2 regions of the Bradyrhizobium sp. UFLA06-24 genome follow, and region 1 is predicted to be linked to the other one. Evidence: riboswitches for the same ligand, from Rfam matches in the RefSeq annotation. Region 1 holds a riboswitch; the other holds the start of a gene.

Region 1 (6,473 bases):
CGACCTCTGAGAATCGCCTCCTTCGGCTCGGCGGTCGATTAAGTTGACGATGCCCCCTGATGAGCCAGAGCCTCCCTTCTCGAAAAGCCTGATCAGTCTCAAATTGTCTGACGACGGACAATCGTTGCCACTGTCTCAGCCAGGCTGCTGTCATCCGAAAGACGGCAAATCCGGGCGCGGGTCCACCCTTCTTCCCGAGCTCGTCAGCTTCTCGAAAGCCAACCTTCCTAGCATTCAAGCCCGGTCTCTAGATGCCGATGCCGCCCATGCTGAACTAGGGGGCCCGCTAGTGGATCTGCAGGAGATTTTGTTATCAGAAAGGAGAGCTTTATGGATTCCAATCGGATAAGCGGTGCCGGCGCGCAAGGGTCTCCAACGGGTTACGTCCGGACACAGGAGGATCATGATCTATTTAGGCAGGCCGCGAATGAAGCCCGGTCATTATCATCTGCCGGGCCTGTGTCGGCACAGACGCCGATTTGGCGTTCGAGCGCTCCATACGGAAGCTTTTCACGCGATGGCTACTCTTGGAACAACGACGTATGGGGCCCGCACCCTGGGCCTCAGACGATTTCGGTGAGTGCAGCCAACCGGTGGAGCGTGTGGTCGAACCAGCCCAATACTCCTGGCATCAAGAGCTATCCGCACGTGGCTTTCAATATCGGGAAACCGCTCAGCTCAATCAACACTCTGAGCTCGAGCTTCAATCAGGAAGTTCCCACTGGCGGCGCCTGGGATGTCGCCTACGATATCTGGGACAGCTCAGACCGACATGAGATAATGCTCTGGACAAACTACACCGGAAACTCGGACGGGAGCGGCAACGTTAAGCCCATTTCATATCATTATGCCCCTTCCGGTGCGGCGATTCCGGTCTACAGCAATGTCAATGTAGGCGGGGCGACTTGGAACGTGTTTGAAGGCGAAGGCTCCGATGGTCACAAGGTCATCTCATTGCTGCGCACTTCGAAGACCAACAGCGGGACAGTGGACATCAAGAGTATCCTGCAGTGGATCAAGTCGAAGGGGTACTTTGGCGACATAAACGTCGGTAGCGTCCAATACGGCGTCGAGATTACCTCGTCCCCGGGGGGAAAGAACTTCAATTTCAACAACTGGTCCGTGACTTCGAAGTGAAGTCCGCGCGGGCGGTAAGGTGAGCTGCGCTATGCCAATGAGCCACGCTGACTGACGGCCTTGGCTTGCCGCTCACATCCCGACCGCCACGATCCCGGCCTCAACCGAACCTATGCCGAGATGGCAAGCCATTACGGCACGGCCATCTCGCAGCCCGGCCGCGGCGCCCAAAAGATAAGGCAAAGGTCGAAGTTGCGGTGCAAGTCGCGCAGCGATGGATTTTGGCGCGGCTGCGCAACCAACGCTTCTTTTCGTTGGCGTGACCTGCCACTGAGCATTTCCTCCAGAAGGATTCAGAGTCCGCCCCGAAGAAGGACGGACAGATGAAGCGAGCAAGGTTCACGGAAGAGCAGATTATCGCAGTGTCGAAGGCGCATGAGGCCGGGGCGAAGACGGCCGACCTAGCTCGCAAGCACGGGGTCTCCGAAGCGACGATCTACAATTGGAAGGCCAGCTCGCAATGGTTGGCACGCAAGATCGCCGCGATGGGGCATACCGTCCGCATTATTCCGGCTCAATTCGTCAAGCCTTATGTAAAGTCCAACAAAAGTGACATCATCGATGCCGCAGCGATCGCGGAAGCAGTGACGCGACCAACAATGCGCTTCGTCGAAATACGGTCGCCCGAACACATTGACCTGCAAGCGCTGCATCGTGTTCGCGATAGGATGATTTCGCAACGGACGTGCCTCATAAATCAGATGCGCGCTTTTTGCCTTGAATATGGGATCGCTACTCGACTCGGGAAGCGTCCGAGGGAGGGTGTTTCCTCCCTTCGGCCATCACCTTATCCGTTGACCGTCGGCTACTTTTCTGACTCAATCAAGCCGTTTATGGACCGGTCTTAACAACCTCGGGGGCGGCATGGATTCGATCCTTCGCGTTCTGATGCCCTTCTTCGGGCCGAAGAACTATTCTGAGATGCTCTAGAAGAACGCTTTGGCGGATTTCTGGCTGACCTTAGCCTGCTCGTTCCTGGTGAGGTACGATCCTTGGATTAACGGTCTTTTCTTGCGAGTTGAGCATCTGCCCGGCGTCAAGGAATTCGCCACGGCTATTAAAGCTCCTGAGGTGAACGTGGGCGGCTTCGCGCTTGCTTTGCTGGTGCTCATCTTCAGCAGGGTCACCCGATTCCATGATCGGATTTCGGACATATTTAATATCAGGGCGAGGTTCGACCGCGCTAACATCCTTCTCCCTCTGGCTGTCATGTCGGGTGCGCAGATGTCGGCCCGTCAGGTGGCAAATCTCAAACGCGACCGCCATCCCCTCGTGAGAGCGACGTTCTACAAATACGCGTCCAGCCGAAGCGAACATCCGCTCGTCGACAAGCACGACATCGAAAGCGCATTGGAGGCTTGGCACATATTGGGTTGCCTTGGAGTGGCTCTTCATACTCACAGGCTTCGCGGTCTTATCCGCCTTCGCCAGGGCAGCTTGGTTTCTGATCATTTTTTGGACCGCCTCGATGGCCGCGCTTCTATTTATGCATCTTCGGTATGGATTGCTGGAACGAAGGGCGGATCCCCAGATCCAACAGATAGCCGGGAATGCCGAGGCAAGTGCAGGCAACCGCCAAGCATTCACAGAGGCGGCCATCTGATGTGGTACAAGATCGGGAAGGATATCATCGTCCGGAGCGAAAACGCAGCCAAGCCGGAAACACAGAGTTGGGCCTATCTTAAGAAGCTGATCTCGCGTCTCGAGCCAATTCATTCCAGCTTCGACTTTGGCTGCGGCAAACTGCGTTACGAACGGGCAATAGCCAAAACCACCGGCGAACTTGCGTTGGTGGATTCGGAAGTGCAGCTTTCAAGGGGTCAAATGATCCGCGGTCGTTCGACCACCATCCGCGATTACGTCGGCAAATCAAATCACGTCCACGCCCTCACCGTGGGTCAGTTTGCCTCCCATGACCGGAGATACGACCGCGGCTTCTGCATAAACGTTCTTTCTGTGATCCCATCGGCAAGCGTGAGACTTGGCATCGTTCAACTGATGAGAGCTAAGCTAAAGCCAAACGGCACTTGCTTGTTTGTGACGCTCTATCGCAATTCTGATTTTACAAGGATGCAGAATCTCCCGAATTGTCAACCATACGGCAACGGCTTCCTCATGGACTCGCTTAGGGGCCATTCCTTCTACGGCCTCATCCCGCCGGACGATCTCGCCGGATTGGTTAAGCGTGCAGGCTTCTCGGTCGAGTCGATCGTGCTGGATGAAGGCTCCGCATACCTGTGGGCCCGAACTCCGGACGGGCGACCTGGACCGATCAATTTCGAAATCCGTGAAACTGCGGAGAACTTTCAGATTCGATCTCAGCCAAGCGTGAGCAACCGCAGCTCGGCAAGGTAGACCAGGCCGGCAGAGACGGCGCTTGGATCCTGAGCAGCAGCCGCGGGGGCTCAAGTCACATCGACGACCTGTCCCGCTTAGGTTCGTCTGCTTCCGATAGTCGGCGATCTGCTGTCTGTAGTGGCCGATGCTCGGCGCATCCGGAGCCACGTCGCTCTTCCAATCGACGACCGCGTCGATGGCGCCGGCCTCGTCGAACGCGATCGCGTCAACCTGTCCGGAGAGCAGGACCTTGCCGCCTTCGTGAGTCTGGCTTCCGAACAACGGGAGCTCGGGGGCGAGACGCGGTCGCGGCGTCACGACGTCCGGAAGAGCGAGCGTCCGCAGCACCGTGGCGGTCAGTTCGACGGCGCTGATGCCCATCTTCGGATCCTCCGCCGGTTCGTGCCCCATCTGCCGGATCAGTTCCGCAGCCCGCGTTTCAAGTCCGCCCTGGCGTCGCAGGCTTCTCCGGTCAGCACCTCCTCGATTAGCTTGTGAAGGATGGTGCCACGCGTCGAACTTCTGAGAACGGCAGCAGGCTCCGCAGCGCCGGTTTCCGGAATTTCCCCGCTTTCGATCTTCGCTTCTGGCTCGTCCACCTGATCAAGTTCGCTCCGGCTCGGGCGACGCCAGATCACGGTCTTGCGCACATCGAAGATAGCGGTCGCCTCGGCGGCGAAGGTCTCGCGGGTCTGCCCGTTCTCTAGCGGCGTGACGTTCCTTTCCTTCGCGGTGCCGACGTCGTTCGGGTTGATCGCCGGGAGACCAGCCAGGCCCAAATCGACGAGCTTTGCCCAGCACTTGTCCGACAGGTCGGCGGAGTGCCTAGGCAGGATCAGCAGGTCGCGCGCCCGGGTCGCGGCCACGTACCAGAGGCGTACGCGCTCGCGCCGCTGCTGCTGCCGCGGTGACGGTGTTGCCCCACGGATTGGCCGAGGAGACAATCACGGATTGAGCAGTTGCGGAGGCTGTGCGGACGCCGATCCCGCTGCGGCGATCGAGGCCAGCACGATTCCTAGCGTCAATGCTGACCCGGACAGCCAGCGCTGTTTGAGCAGGATTGAAGTTGACGCCGAAACTCGCGCCGGCACGGCTACTACGTTTGAAATGAAAACGGTGATGACCACGGGCGAAACAAAAAGCCGTCACGCACATTCGCCGTGAGCGGCAGCCGTTCGCCCCGAATGCGGCAGATCTCGATCGGCTTTGCAACGTCTTGGAGCACCCCGCCCCTGCGTCAGTCCATGACCACGACCGGCAGCAAGGTTTCCTGGCTCGCGGGTTGACGCCTCCGACCACCTTCCCAGGTTCGAACGAACGAACCCAATGGCCCAACTGTCGTCGGCTCGCCGCTTACAGTTGCGGGGGCAGCTTCGGCCTTGTCCGTGAGGACGCACCGTATTCCCTTGATACGCCTTTCGGCGCTACCGATAACCAGACTGAAGGCCCCTCATAACCGAGTCAAGCAAGGGGCGTGAATCGAGTGCTGAGTGACACAACATGTGACAGTTTAGCCCGTCCTATTCGTGAGAGTGCGTTTTTCTAGTCCGATTGATGTGGCCGCACATCTGCTCTGACGAGGCGCACAGGATTGCCTTCGGCTTTTCACCGCCTGACGACCCGTACTTTGCAACGCGCTTGAGGGATAAGTTGGGCGAACGGGGGGCGGACGCCCCGCCGGTCAAGGACTGAGCGGCAGCAGCGCGCCGGGCAAGCCGCGGATCAGGTCGGCTTCGGGACATGCCGCGGCGAACGCAAGGCGAATGCGGCTCGTGGTCTCGACCACACGGGCAGCGAGTTTCAAGAGACTCCGCCTCGACGGCATTTGCGATGTTCGTTTCGATCTTCTCTAGCAAGATCGACCTGATCTGAGGATCGAGGGGCGACTCCGACGTCGAAAGCCCAGCCAAATGTCCCAGCTCTTTGATGCGGCCGTGATGGCCGGCTCGGGTGCCGTTTACATGTCTCAACCGTTCGCACAGTGTATCGAAGCCGGCTTGTCCGCCTATGATCGCCCTGCCTGTCGTGCTGAGCATGTCCGGTGTTAGCCCTGCGAGGTACTTCACGCTGACCCTGAACCGCGCGTCGCGATCTGCAAGGCAGAACGCCATTGCGACGATGGCGTCGAACAGCGCGGAATTCGAGAGGTCATGGTACTCCGCGGGGAGAAGCTTGCGCGCAGCCTGCTTACGGCTAGGGTCAGGGTGAACGAGACCAACCACGAAGTCGAAGGCTTCTTCGTCGGGAATCTCGACGAGAGATTGCTCGAAATCGCGCAAGTCGACGGTCGGAAGGAGCAGATGCGCCAACAGCTTCAGGCCGAACGGCAGCAATTGCTCCAGCAACTTGCTGGATCGGCGGGAGATGTCCGGCGCGCGGAGGATGAGGCACGGCTGTTCGAAGCCATGTTCGCGCAATTCCAGGCCATCCGCGACTCTGGCCTGACCTGCTTTGGATGCGGCGAGGAATTGGCTGCTTTCGATCGCAAGCTGGCGGAAATCGGCAAAAATATCGAAGACGCCAAGCGGAATCGCGATCCCAAGCTCGTTGCCGATCTGGAGCGCCTAGCCGCGGAGGTCAAGACGGCAAACCGGCTCAAGACCGAGACACAGGATGCGTCGACCCGGGCACACAGCGCGAAAGACAGGGCCGAGGGCGCGTATGAAGACTACATGAAGAACAATCGTGAAGTCCTGGCGGTGGCACGTCGCGCCCGCGCGCGCCAGCTGCTGGACGGATTCCCGCAATCGAGGGAGATGAGCGACTACCGGTCGAAGGTGGCCGAAATGGCGGCTCAGTCCTTGTCGGACCGCATCGCTGGGCTGACGGCGGACCGTGAAAACCGTTCTACCAACCGGCGCTCCACCCTGATGAGGGAAATGACGGGCGCCGTGAACAAGCACGGGCAGGACTTCTATCTCGTGCCGCCGTTCACCGCCGAGGAGGCGACGCCGTCGGCCGTCGAGCAGTGGGCGGTCGCCGAAAAGGACCGATTGGAT
Region 2 (7,806 bases), on a different contig from region 1:
GCAGATCGTTGCCCGGAAAGCAGACGATCGTCGGTACTAGCTGAAGTAATCCTCCGGCCCGCCTTCGCGAACCGTGTCGAGAGTAACGCAATGGAACCCACCGCCGAAGATCCGTCTATGGCGGCGCCGAACCGGGACAACCTGAAAGCTGAACTGTTCAAGGATCCGAGCCAGCTCGGGGCAGGCGTCGTTGACTAAGACGACGTCAGGAGCGACCGAGAGGACGTTGACATCAATGTAAAGACTGGACAACAGCAGATCGTCGTCGTTGTAAGCCGGAAAACTATTTTTGGTTGGCTCGGGCGCTACTATCATGTCCCAGTTGCGCATTGCTTCTGGCAAATAGTCCGCCACCTCGCGAGACCGCACGAGCAGCGGCCCCGGCGCAAGCGCTATGACCATACTATCAATATGGCTATCGCAGAGCTTGTAGGCACGGTGGATCCGAAATCGTCCTTGCAAATGGCGCTCAAGCCAATCACATGGCATCGCGTGATTCTTGGTAGCGATATTTACGACGAGGTCGCGTCCAACACGCAAACACTGCGCACCGTCCCACATCATCTCGAGGCCAACGTCATAGGGATGTGTTCCGGGATGGTGGATCGGTTCCGTTGGACCACCGGTCGTTGACAGGGCGTAGGAGCGGTCAAATGAACGGTTAGTCATCAACGGGCGCGGCATCACTGACCATCGCGCGCCTCGGTCGAAATAGGACGCGAAGATTGGCTTGAGAAATTGCGTCTCGAAGTATCGTGAGCGGAGCATAGGAGGGGTCTCGATCAATTCGTCTCCAACCACTAACGCTATGTCGCGGACATTGAGCGGCGGCACGACTGCGGCCAACCAAGCAAGGGTGCGAACCTCCACGGTGGACGCATCGAGTGTCATCGGTCGATGCACGGTCACGTTAAGCTTCCGCAACGTGTTCACAATTCCTTCGACGTCCTCATTCAGTTCGTCCAGGTAGCGGTCCTTGATCCGATGGCGGACCCGCGTGCCAGCTTGTGTGCCCGCTGCCGCAGAGGACAGACGCGGAGCAGCGCGATCGTCTGTTCTCTACCCACTGGGATGATCCCGCCTTGGCCGGCTGGTCAGATGCGCTCTACACCATTGCCGGATACGTGCTCTACACCACGAATTCAACCTATCTGACCTGGCAGGTTCGCCGGCGGATGACGTATTTGCCGTCCCTTCGGGATTCCATATACGGCTGCCGGCGTGGTTCAAATTGTATAATTGGAACGTTTGCCACAGTAAGGCTACCGCACGGAATGGCAGCGGGCGGAAGTAAGGCTGATGCGGAGCACCGCTGCCAAGGTTCGAAGTGGACGCCGGTCACTGTAAAAGGGCAAAGTCTCATCCGATTGAAACGCGGAGCCGGACACAATGTCGTAGGCATGCTCCACGAACACGTCGTCGCGCCGGATGCCATAGCCGAAGAATACCATGACTGGCGAGGACGCCGGTGAATGTCACGGGCGTGAACTGAGAGCATTGGCCGGAGTTGAAGACCTTAAACTTCCTTGGAAACCCGGAAAGTGCGACGCCCTTGCAACTCAGGAGAGCTCGTCCTCGCGGAATGCTCGAAGATGATGTGGACGGATTGGCTCATGCAGGCGGTGTTCGAAGCTCCAGTACATCGGCGAAGATTGTCCAATCGCGGACCCGCCTTTGCCGGCAGAAATCGGTCTCCGCCTGCTGAGCAGCAGCACTCAGCGAGGCGGCATCGACCTTGAATGCTGCCTGGCACGCACGATGCTCGCCGCCGGCATCGTCGCAAACGATCTTCATAAACCGGACGCTAAATGAAGGCATGCCCCCTCTCTTTGTGTGGTTTGCTTATCCACTATTCTGCCATTCGCGCGGGGAGTATTTGATTTGCCTCAAGGAGCATCCCAAGAGGTCTGTCTGATCCTCCGAAGATAGGCCAAGAAAGTCCGCCGTGAACTTTACGAGTTGTCCGCGATAGTCTTGTGAACGACTGCCGCAAGTGCAGGCTTATCGCGGGCTGATTTCTGCCATGCGCCGGCGGCTATGCGCGCAAGCGATCGCTGGGCACCAAGAACCCCGAACTTGCATCGGCGGTCCACCTGAAGACGCGATTGCAGAAGCCGCTCATCACGCTTGTCCTAGCCCACGTTTCGATAAGCCCGGTCCAGGACTTCAGCGCCGGAGCTTAAGGTCTATCAGCGCCCGGCAAGGCCACCGAGTGAAAGGCGAAGCATCAATTGACCGTCGGCGTGCACGGAGCAATGGCGAAAAGTTGTCCTAGCCATGGGCGTGGGTTGCACCTCAATTCAACGCGTTGGTCTGTTGCAGAGAACGCGAGGCGCTGGCTGAAGCGCGAGTTCGGAACATGTCGACGAGCGTCTGCGGCTGGTAGCGGTCACGAGCCTCCGATCCCGGACGCGCACAACTTTTTGACAAGCATCAATGCTGCAGCGGCTGCCTCTGATAGAAGTGGTCTTCTAGTAAGGTCAGACGCACGGCGGACCGAAATGCTTGACGCCCATGATGCTTTCTTGCCCGGGTACCCGCTGCCGTTCCTAGGACTGCTACCAGACGCAGCCGCAGCCGCGCGGCGGCCAATGACCGGCCACATGATAAATTGCGCCGACTTGCGACGGCATCTACTTTATCGGCCTGCGGGACGGCCCTGCTATGGGCTCAGAGCGATGCCGCCCATCTAACGGTGTTAAGAAAATGCGCGCGTGAGGGAGGCCCCCCACACACAACCAACACGATGACGCCGGAGGATAAGGAGATGTGTCTCACCAACAAGGGACGTGATATGACAGACGGCCGGACCATTTACCCTGCTCCGGGCCGGATTACTGGAGCTGGAGTCCAGTCTAACTTGTGCAGCACAGCTACAAATATCAACGGCCGAGGCCTTGAGCTGATCCAAATCAATTCGACCAAAGCTCAGATGTCGTTTCGTGGCGCAGATCTAAATATTTCAGTTCGCGAGCGGATCATGTTTCGTCACAACAGCGCATGGCCGATAGCCCTCCGCCGCGGCTGACGCGATCGAGAACGCGGGCCATCCGAACGTTATCGGCTTGGGCCCGTCCGCGCAGAACCCAAGCGATGTGCGCGGTGTTAACAAGGTTATCTGAATTTGTCACCCCGCAGCTATGAACACCGCCCAGCATCTAATGATCTGACATGGGAGCAGCTTGGAAAGGCGCCGCCCTTCGATCAGGATCTGGAGATTGCCGTGATCGAGGGTAATTCAATTCACCGGGTGGTCTTTCCTTGCCGCCGGATCTTCGGCGGATGGATCAACGCGAATACCGGAGAGCAAATCGCTGTGCGGCCAACGCATTGGCGTATCTGGCCCGGATAGCCGTTATTCCAAATGGATTGGCGTGAGTTGGGGTACGGAGTGCCTTTGACGTCCTCTCTTCGGAAACTATCTAGCGTGGATTGATTGAGGGAGCCTGACGGCATCTCCGAGCGGACCGAATCCGCGCCGGTGCCTTGCGGTGTCCGTCAAGCATTAGTTTTCTCATTGCTGTCGCGGCCGTTGCCAACGTGCCCATGAGCGACAAATCACAGCCTAGACGGCCGCGTACCATGGCATGATTGAGCTGCGGCACTTCTGCTTGAATGGGTCGCAGATTTTCGGCGAATGTCGTCGCCTTGATCGAGCAGCCGGCAATTCTCCCGCGGCCGACGAAACTAGCGTAACGCGTCACCATCTTTTCTCCGAGACCGTACCTTCCCCGGTCCACGAAGTGGACCGGGCATTTTGTCAGCGGCAAGGATAGCCTCGATAATGTGGAAAGCGTAAATCACCATAACCCAATTAGCTTTGTCGAGAACAGACCGGAGCTCGGGATCAACGGATTTGCGGATCGGATGCAGCGCGCAGTTCGCGCGCGGCAGCGACCATGTTGGCGAGCGCAGGCCGAACCTCCTCCCATTTGCGCGTTTTTAGGCCGCAGTCCGGATTGACCCAGAGCTGAGAATCCTGCAAGCGCGTCCGAGCTAGCACGATCAGCTCCTTCATTTCGTCCGTCTCGGGAACGCGCGGAGAGTGAATGTCGTACACGCCCGGTCCGATTTGATTTGGATATTCGTACCTCCTGAACGCATCCAGCAGCTCCATTTTCGATCGCGACGTCTCGATTGAAATGACATCCGCATCCATTGCAGCGATCGCACCGATGATGTCGTTAAACTCTGAGTAGCACATATGTGTATGGATTTGCGTTTGATCGGTAACGCCCGATGAGCAGATGCGGAAGCAATCTCCGGCCCAATCGAGATATGCCTTCCAGTCCGACCGGCGCAATGGCAATCCTTCGCGAAGTGCAGCTTCGTCGATCTGTATCATCGCCGCACCGGCATTCTCGAGATCGCGGACTTCATCGCGCATCGCGAGCGCAAGCTGACGGCAGACCTCGCTTCTAGGAATATCATCGCGAACAAACGACCAGTTCAGGATCGTCACCGGTCCGGTCAACATCGCCTTCATCGGCTTACTAGTTAGTGATTGCGCGTAGCGCCACCATTCCACGGTGATCGGCTTCGGCCGCACTACATCGCCAAACAGGATCGGGGGCCTAACGCAGCGCGAACCATAGGACTGAACCCATCCATTCCTTGTAAATGCGAAGCCGGCGAGTTGCTCGCTGAAGTACTGCACCATGTCATTACGCTCGAATTCGCCATGAACGAGGACGTCAAGACCGATGTCCTCCTGCCAACGTACGGCGCGGGCTATCTCCTCTTTGAGGAACCTGTCGTATTGCTCCTCGCTCATCGCACCTCGCGCATGCGCCGCGCGAGCATTTCGCACCGCTGTGGTCTGCGGAAACGATCCTATCGTCGTGGTGGGAAAAGCCGGTAGTCCAAAGCGTTCCCTTTGGATCTCGGAACGACGGGCAAACGGGGTGGCGCGCTGGCGCATCGTCTGATCGATCGCCCTCATTCGGACAGCGACGTTGGCATTATGGATCTTCGGCGAGGTCCGGCGGGCAGTCGCAGCGCATTCCGACTCGGCAAGAGCTAGCCCAACATTCTGGTCGCCTGCGAGTACCCGCGCCAGGATCGCAAGCTCACGCATCTTCTGAACCGAGAAAGCAAGCCAGCTCTTGACGTCGGACGCGAGCCCGGTCTCGAGTTCAACATCGACCGGCACGTGAAGCAGCGAGCAGGATGGAGCGAGCTGTACACGGTGCCTGCCAAGCTTCGCAATCGAGGGCTTCAGCCGCTGACGGAGCGACGGCAAGTTCGACCGCCACACATTCCGGCCGTCGATGACACCGAGCGACATGACGAGATCACTTCGGCCGTCAGCAACGATCTGATCCAATAGTTCTGGCGCTCGAACCAAATCGACGTGCAGACCGGAAATTGGCAGGCTCAGGGCAGTATCCAGATTGTCGCCTAGGGCGCCGAAATAGCTCGCAAGCATGATCTTGATAGCGGGTCCCTCCTTTGCGAACCGGTTATAGGCGTGCAGCAACGAATTTCGCGCCGCCTCATCCAGATCAAGGACCAGGCAGGGCTCGTCAAACTGAACCCAACTTGCCCCTCGTTTGGCTAATTCATGCAGAAGGTCGATATAGACGGGTATCAGATCATCGAGGAGAGAGAGGGGCTGGAACGCACTATCGGTACTCTTGCCGAGCTTTAAAAATGTGACCGGCCCGATCAGGACAGGGCGGGTCTGAAAGCCAAGAGCCCTCGCTTCCTCATACTCTTCGACGGGTTTGCGAGAGCACAGTCTGAACGCCTGTCCCCGGTAAAACTCAGGAACCATGTAGTGGTAGTTGGTATCGAACCACTTGGTCATTTCCTGCGCGGGCACGCCAGATCCCCGCGGGCTCTGGGCGCAACTCGCATCCTGCTCGCCGCATTGCGATCCGCGGGCCATGGCGAAGTACGTTTGGAGCGAAACGGATTCTCCGTTCGCGGCGTAGATCTCCGGGATTGCGCCAACCATGACGCTTGTATCGAGCACCTGATCATACAGCGAGAAGTCGTTTGACGGAATGATCGTGACGCCGAGCGATTTTTGACGAGCCCAGTTCGCTGCGCGTAGGCCGAATGCGTCTTCGTGCAACTGCTGTTCACTAATCTTTCCAGCCCAGTAGCTTTCTAGAGCGAGCTTGAGCTCACGCCTTGGGCCGATGCGTGGCGTTCCGAGCGTAGCAACTGGAAGAGAGAGAGGAGACATAGCGTTAACCCCTGTTGGGGACAAAGGCCATGGCGGACGCAGGCAGGAGAAGTCGCGCGTGCGACGGCTGCTTGGCGCACCACCGAGACACCCCGCCCGTGGACCAATATATTGTCGGGGCCGGTCTCCTGGCTTGCTGGTCATCGCTGCTGTCCGGCCTTCCCGAAGCCGTGCAGGCTTCAGCGACATCGTCGGACAGCGGCTCGCCGCTCACAGTTGCGGGGGCAGAGCCGGCATTTGCACCGGCTTCCCTCTTAGCTCCGGATCAATGGGAACCGGAGAACCTCGACGACTTGGATTATCGGCAGGAGAACTCTTCCGTCAACCTCTCAGATTATGTGCAAGCTAATCTGCGACATCCGCTAGCCGAATGACCGTGCATCTCTGTGACTTCACCATCTAGAAACATTCTCTCATCAGAGATGTCATAATCAGACATATCCTTCTCAGATGCCGGATAAGCATCGGAGCTGCCTTGAGGCGGAGCCGCACGCTAAATTGATGAAAGGGACAGAAGCAGCCTGCCGGCGGGAGTACCGACGTTATATCAGAGCGCTTTCAATGCGGCTTTGCGATTTCCAGAGGTTCGCCCAGCACCTCAGCTAGCCAGCTCTTCGCTCAACTAAAGGATCTGCGGCGAATAGGCCAAGGCACGTGGCGAAATTTAGCAACTGGCGAGGGGTTGATTTGCGTGCCACCCAGACTTCAGAGCTGGGATCAAGCCGGCTTGGTGCTTGGCAATCACGCAGCTCGAACGCGGGCGGCACGATAGCGAACCACACAGCTCAATGGCGGCAAACCCACTTCCGTCCACAGGCATCCGGCATCGAGGCGTTCAACTCTTCTGCTAAATATCCGGTGCGGGACATGGATGCACAAGCTGCGGCGGATACGCCAAACAGAAACATCGAAAACATGCAAAGGTCGGAAAGTCGACAAGAGTGACACAAACTCCGTGAAATTTTCCGCCTATTGCCTGGCACGAAGAATGCAGACCCTCGGAATGCCCAGTCTCCTCCTCTGGGCAGGTCCAGCTCAGCCAATTGACGCAGTCGCTGCCGGGGAAGTTAGCTGCGCATGACATAGAGGGGAGCGCCTGCTCGCGCGGGACAGCTAGCGGGTGCATCCCCGTAAACTTCTTGCGATGGCATAGCAGGTTCGAGGTTGCCTGCTTCACAAGATATTTGGATGAAACGCGATAGGCCGAGGGTTATGAAGAGAATGCCTGGAAGACCCGCGCTATGGCTTAGCGTGGTCGGATTTTTAATCTGCCTCGCCTGGCCGGCTGCCATGAGCAATAATATTCGGGCCAGCGACAGTCCCCTTGTCGAACGACTGAAGTCAACTTGGCGAGCGCAAGATGGTGAGACGATAGAACAAATTATCTCCAATGTCTCGAAGGTGGCACAGTTCGTGCCTCAAATGTGGGGCGTTGTTGAACTTGGCCAAAACGACTTTATTTTCGTTTCGTGGACCAGACACCGGGACAACAAATCGGACGAACAGTACGTTATCGCCTGGAAGATCGCCCTCGACGGCACGCTTGAACTTGCGTCGACTTATGCGAAGCCGATGGAATTGGGCTGGCGCGCCCTGGCGCTCTCCCTAATCGC

What was found. Region 1 has a riboswitch for cobalamin ahead of IF809_RS35820 (hypothetical protein). Riboswitches for the same ligand answer to the same signal wherever they lie in the genome.
Region 2: it holds a riboswitch for cobalamin, as region 1 does, so the genes downstream of both, metE (5-methyltetrahydropteroyltriglutamate--homocysteine S-methyltransferase) here and IF809_RS35820 (hypothetical protein) in region 1, are expected to answer to the same signal.

The regions. Positions count from the first base shown of each region.
Region 1 covers NZ_JADFUE010000098.1:9,672-16,144, reverse strand. The annotation lists gene IF809_RS35840 (glycoside hydrolase family 12 protein) at 331-1,137, shown strand; partial or broken gene IF809_RS35835 (IS21 family transposase) at 1,219-1,397, shown strand; partial or broken gene IF809_RS35830 (transposase) at 1,461-1,883, shown strand; gene IF809_RS35825 (class I SAM-dependent methyltransferase) at 2,077-3,492, shown strand; gene IF809_RS35820 (hypothetical protein) at 3,894-4,340, opposite strand; cobalamin riboswitch at 4,717-4,918, opposite strand; gene IF809_RS35815 (transposase) at 5,156-5,278, opposite strand; gene IF809_RS35810 (SbcC/MukB-like Walker B domain-containing protein) at 5,679-6,473, shown strand, end outside.
Region 2 covers NZ_JADFUE010000076.1:905-8,710, reverse strand. The annotation lists gene IF809_RS33605 (glycine amidinotransferase) at 37-909, opposite strand; gene IF809_RS33600 (hypothetical protein) at 1,612-1,818, opposite strand; gene metE (5-methyltetrahydropteroyltriglutamate--homocysteine S-methyltransferase) at 3,848-6,193, opposite strand; cobalamin riboswitch at 6,295-6,496, opposite strand; gene IF809_RS33590 (hypothetical protein) at 6,848-7,138, shown strand; gene IF809_RS33585 (hypothetical protein) at 7,484-7,806, shown strand, end outside.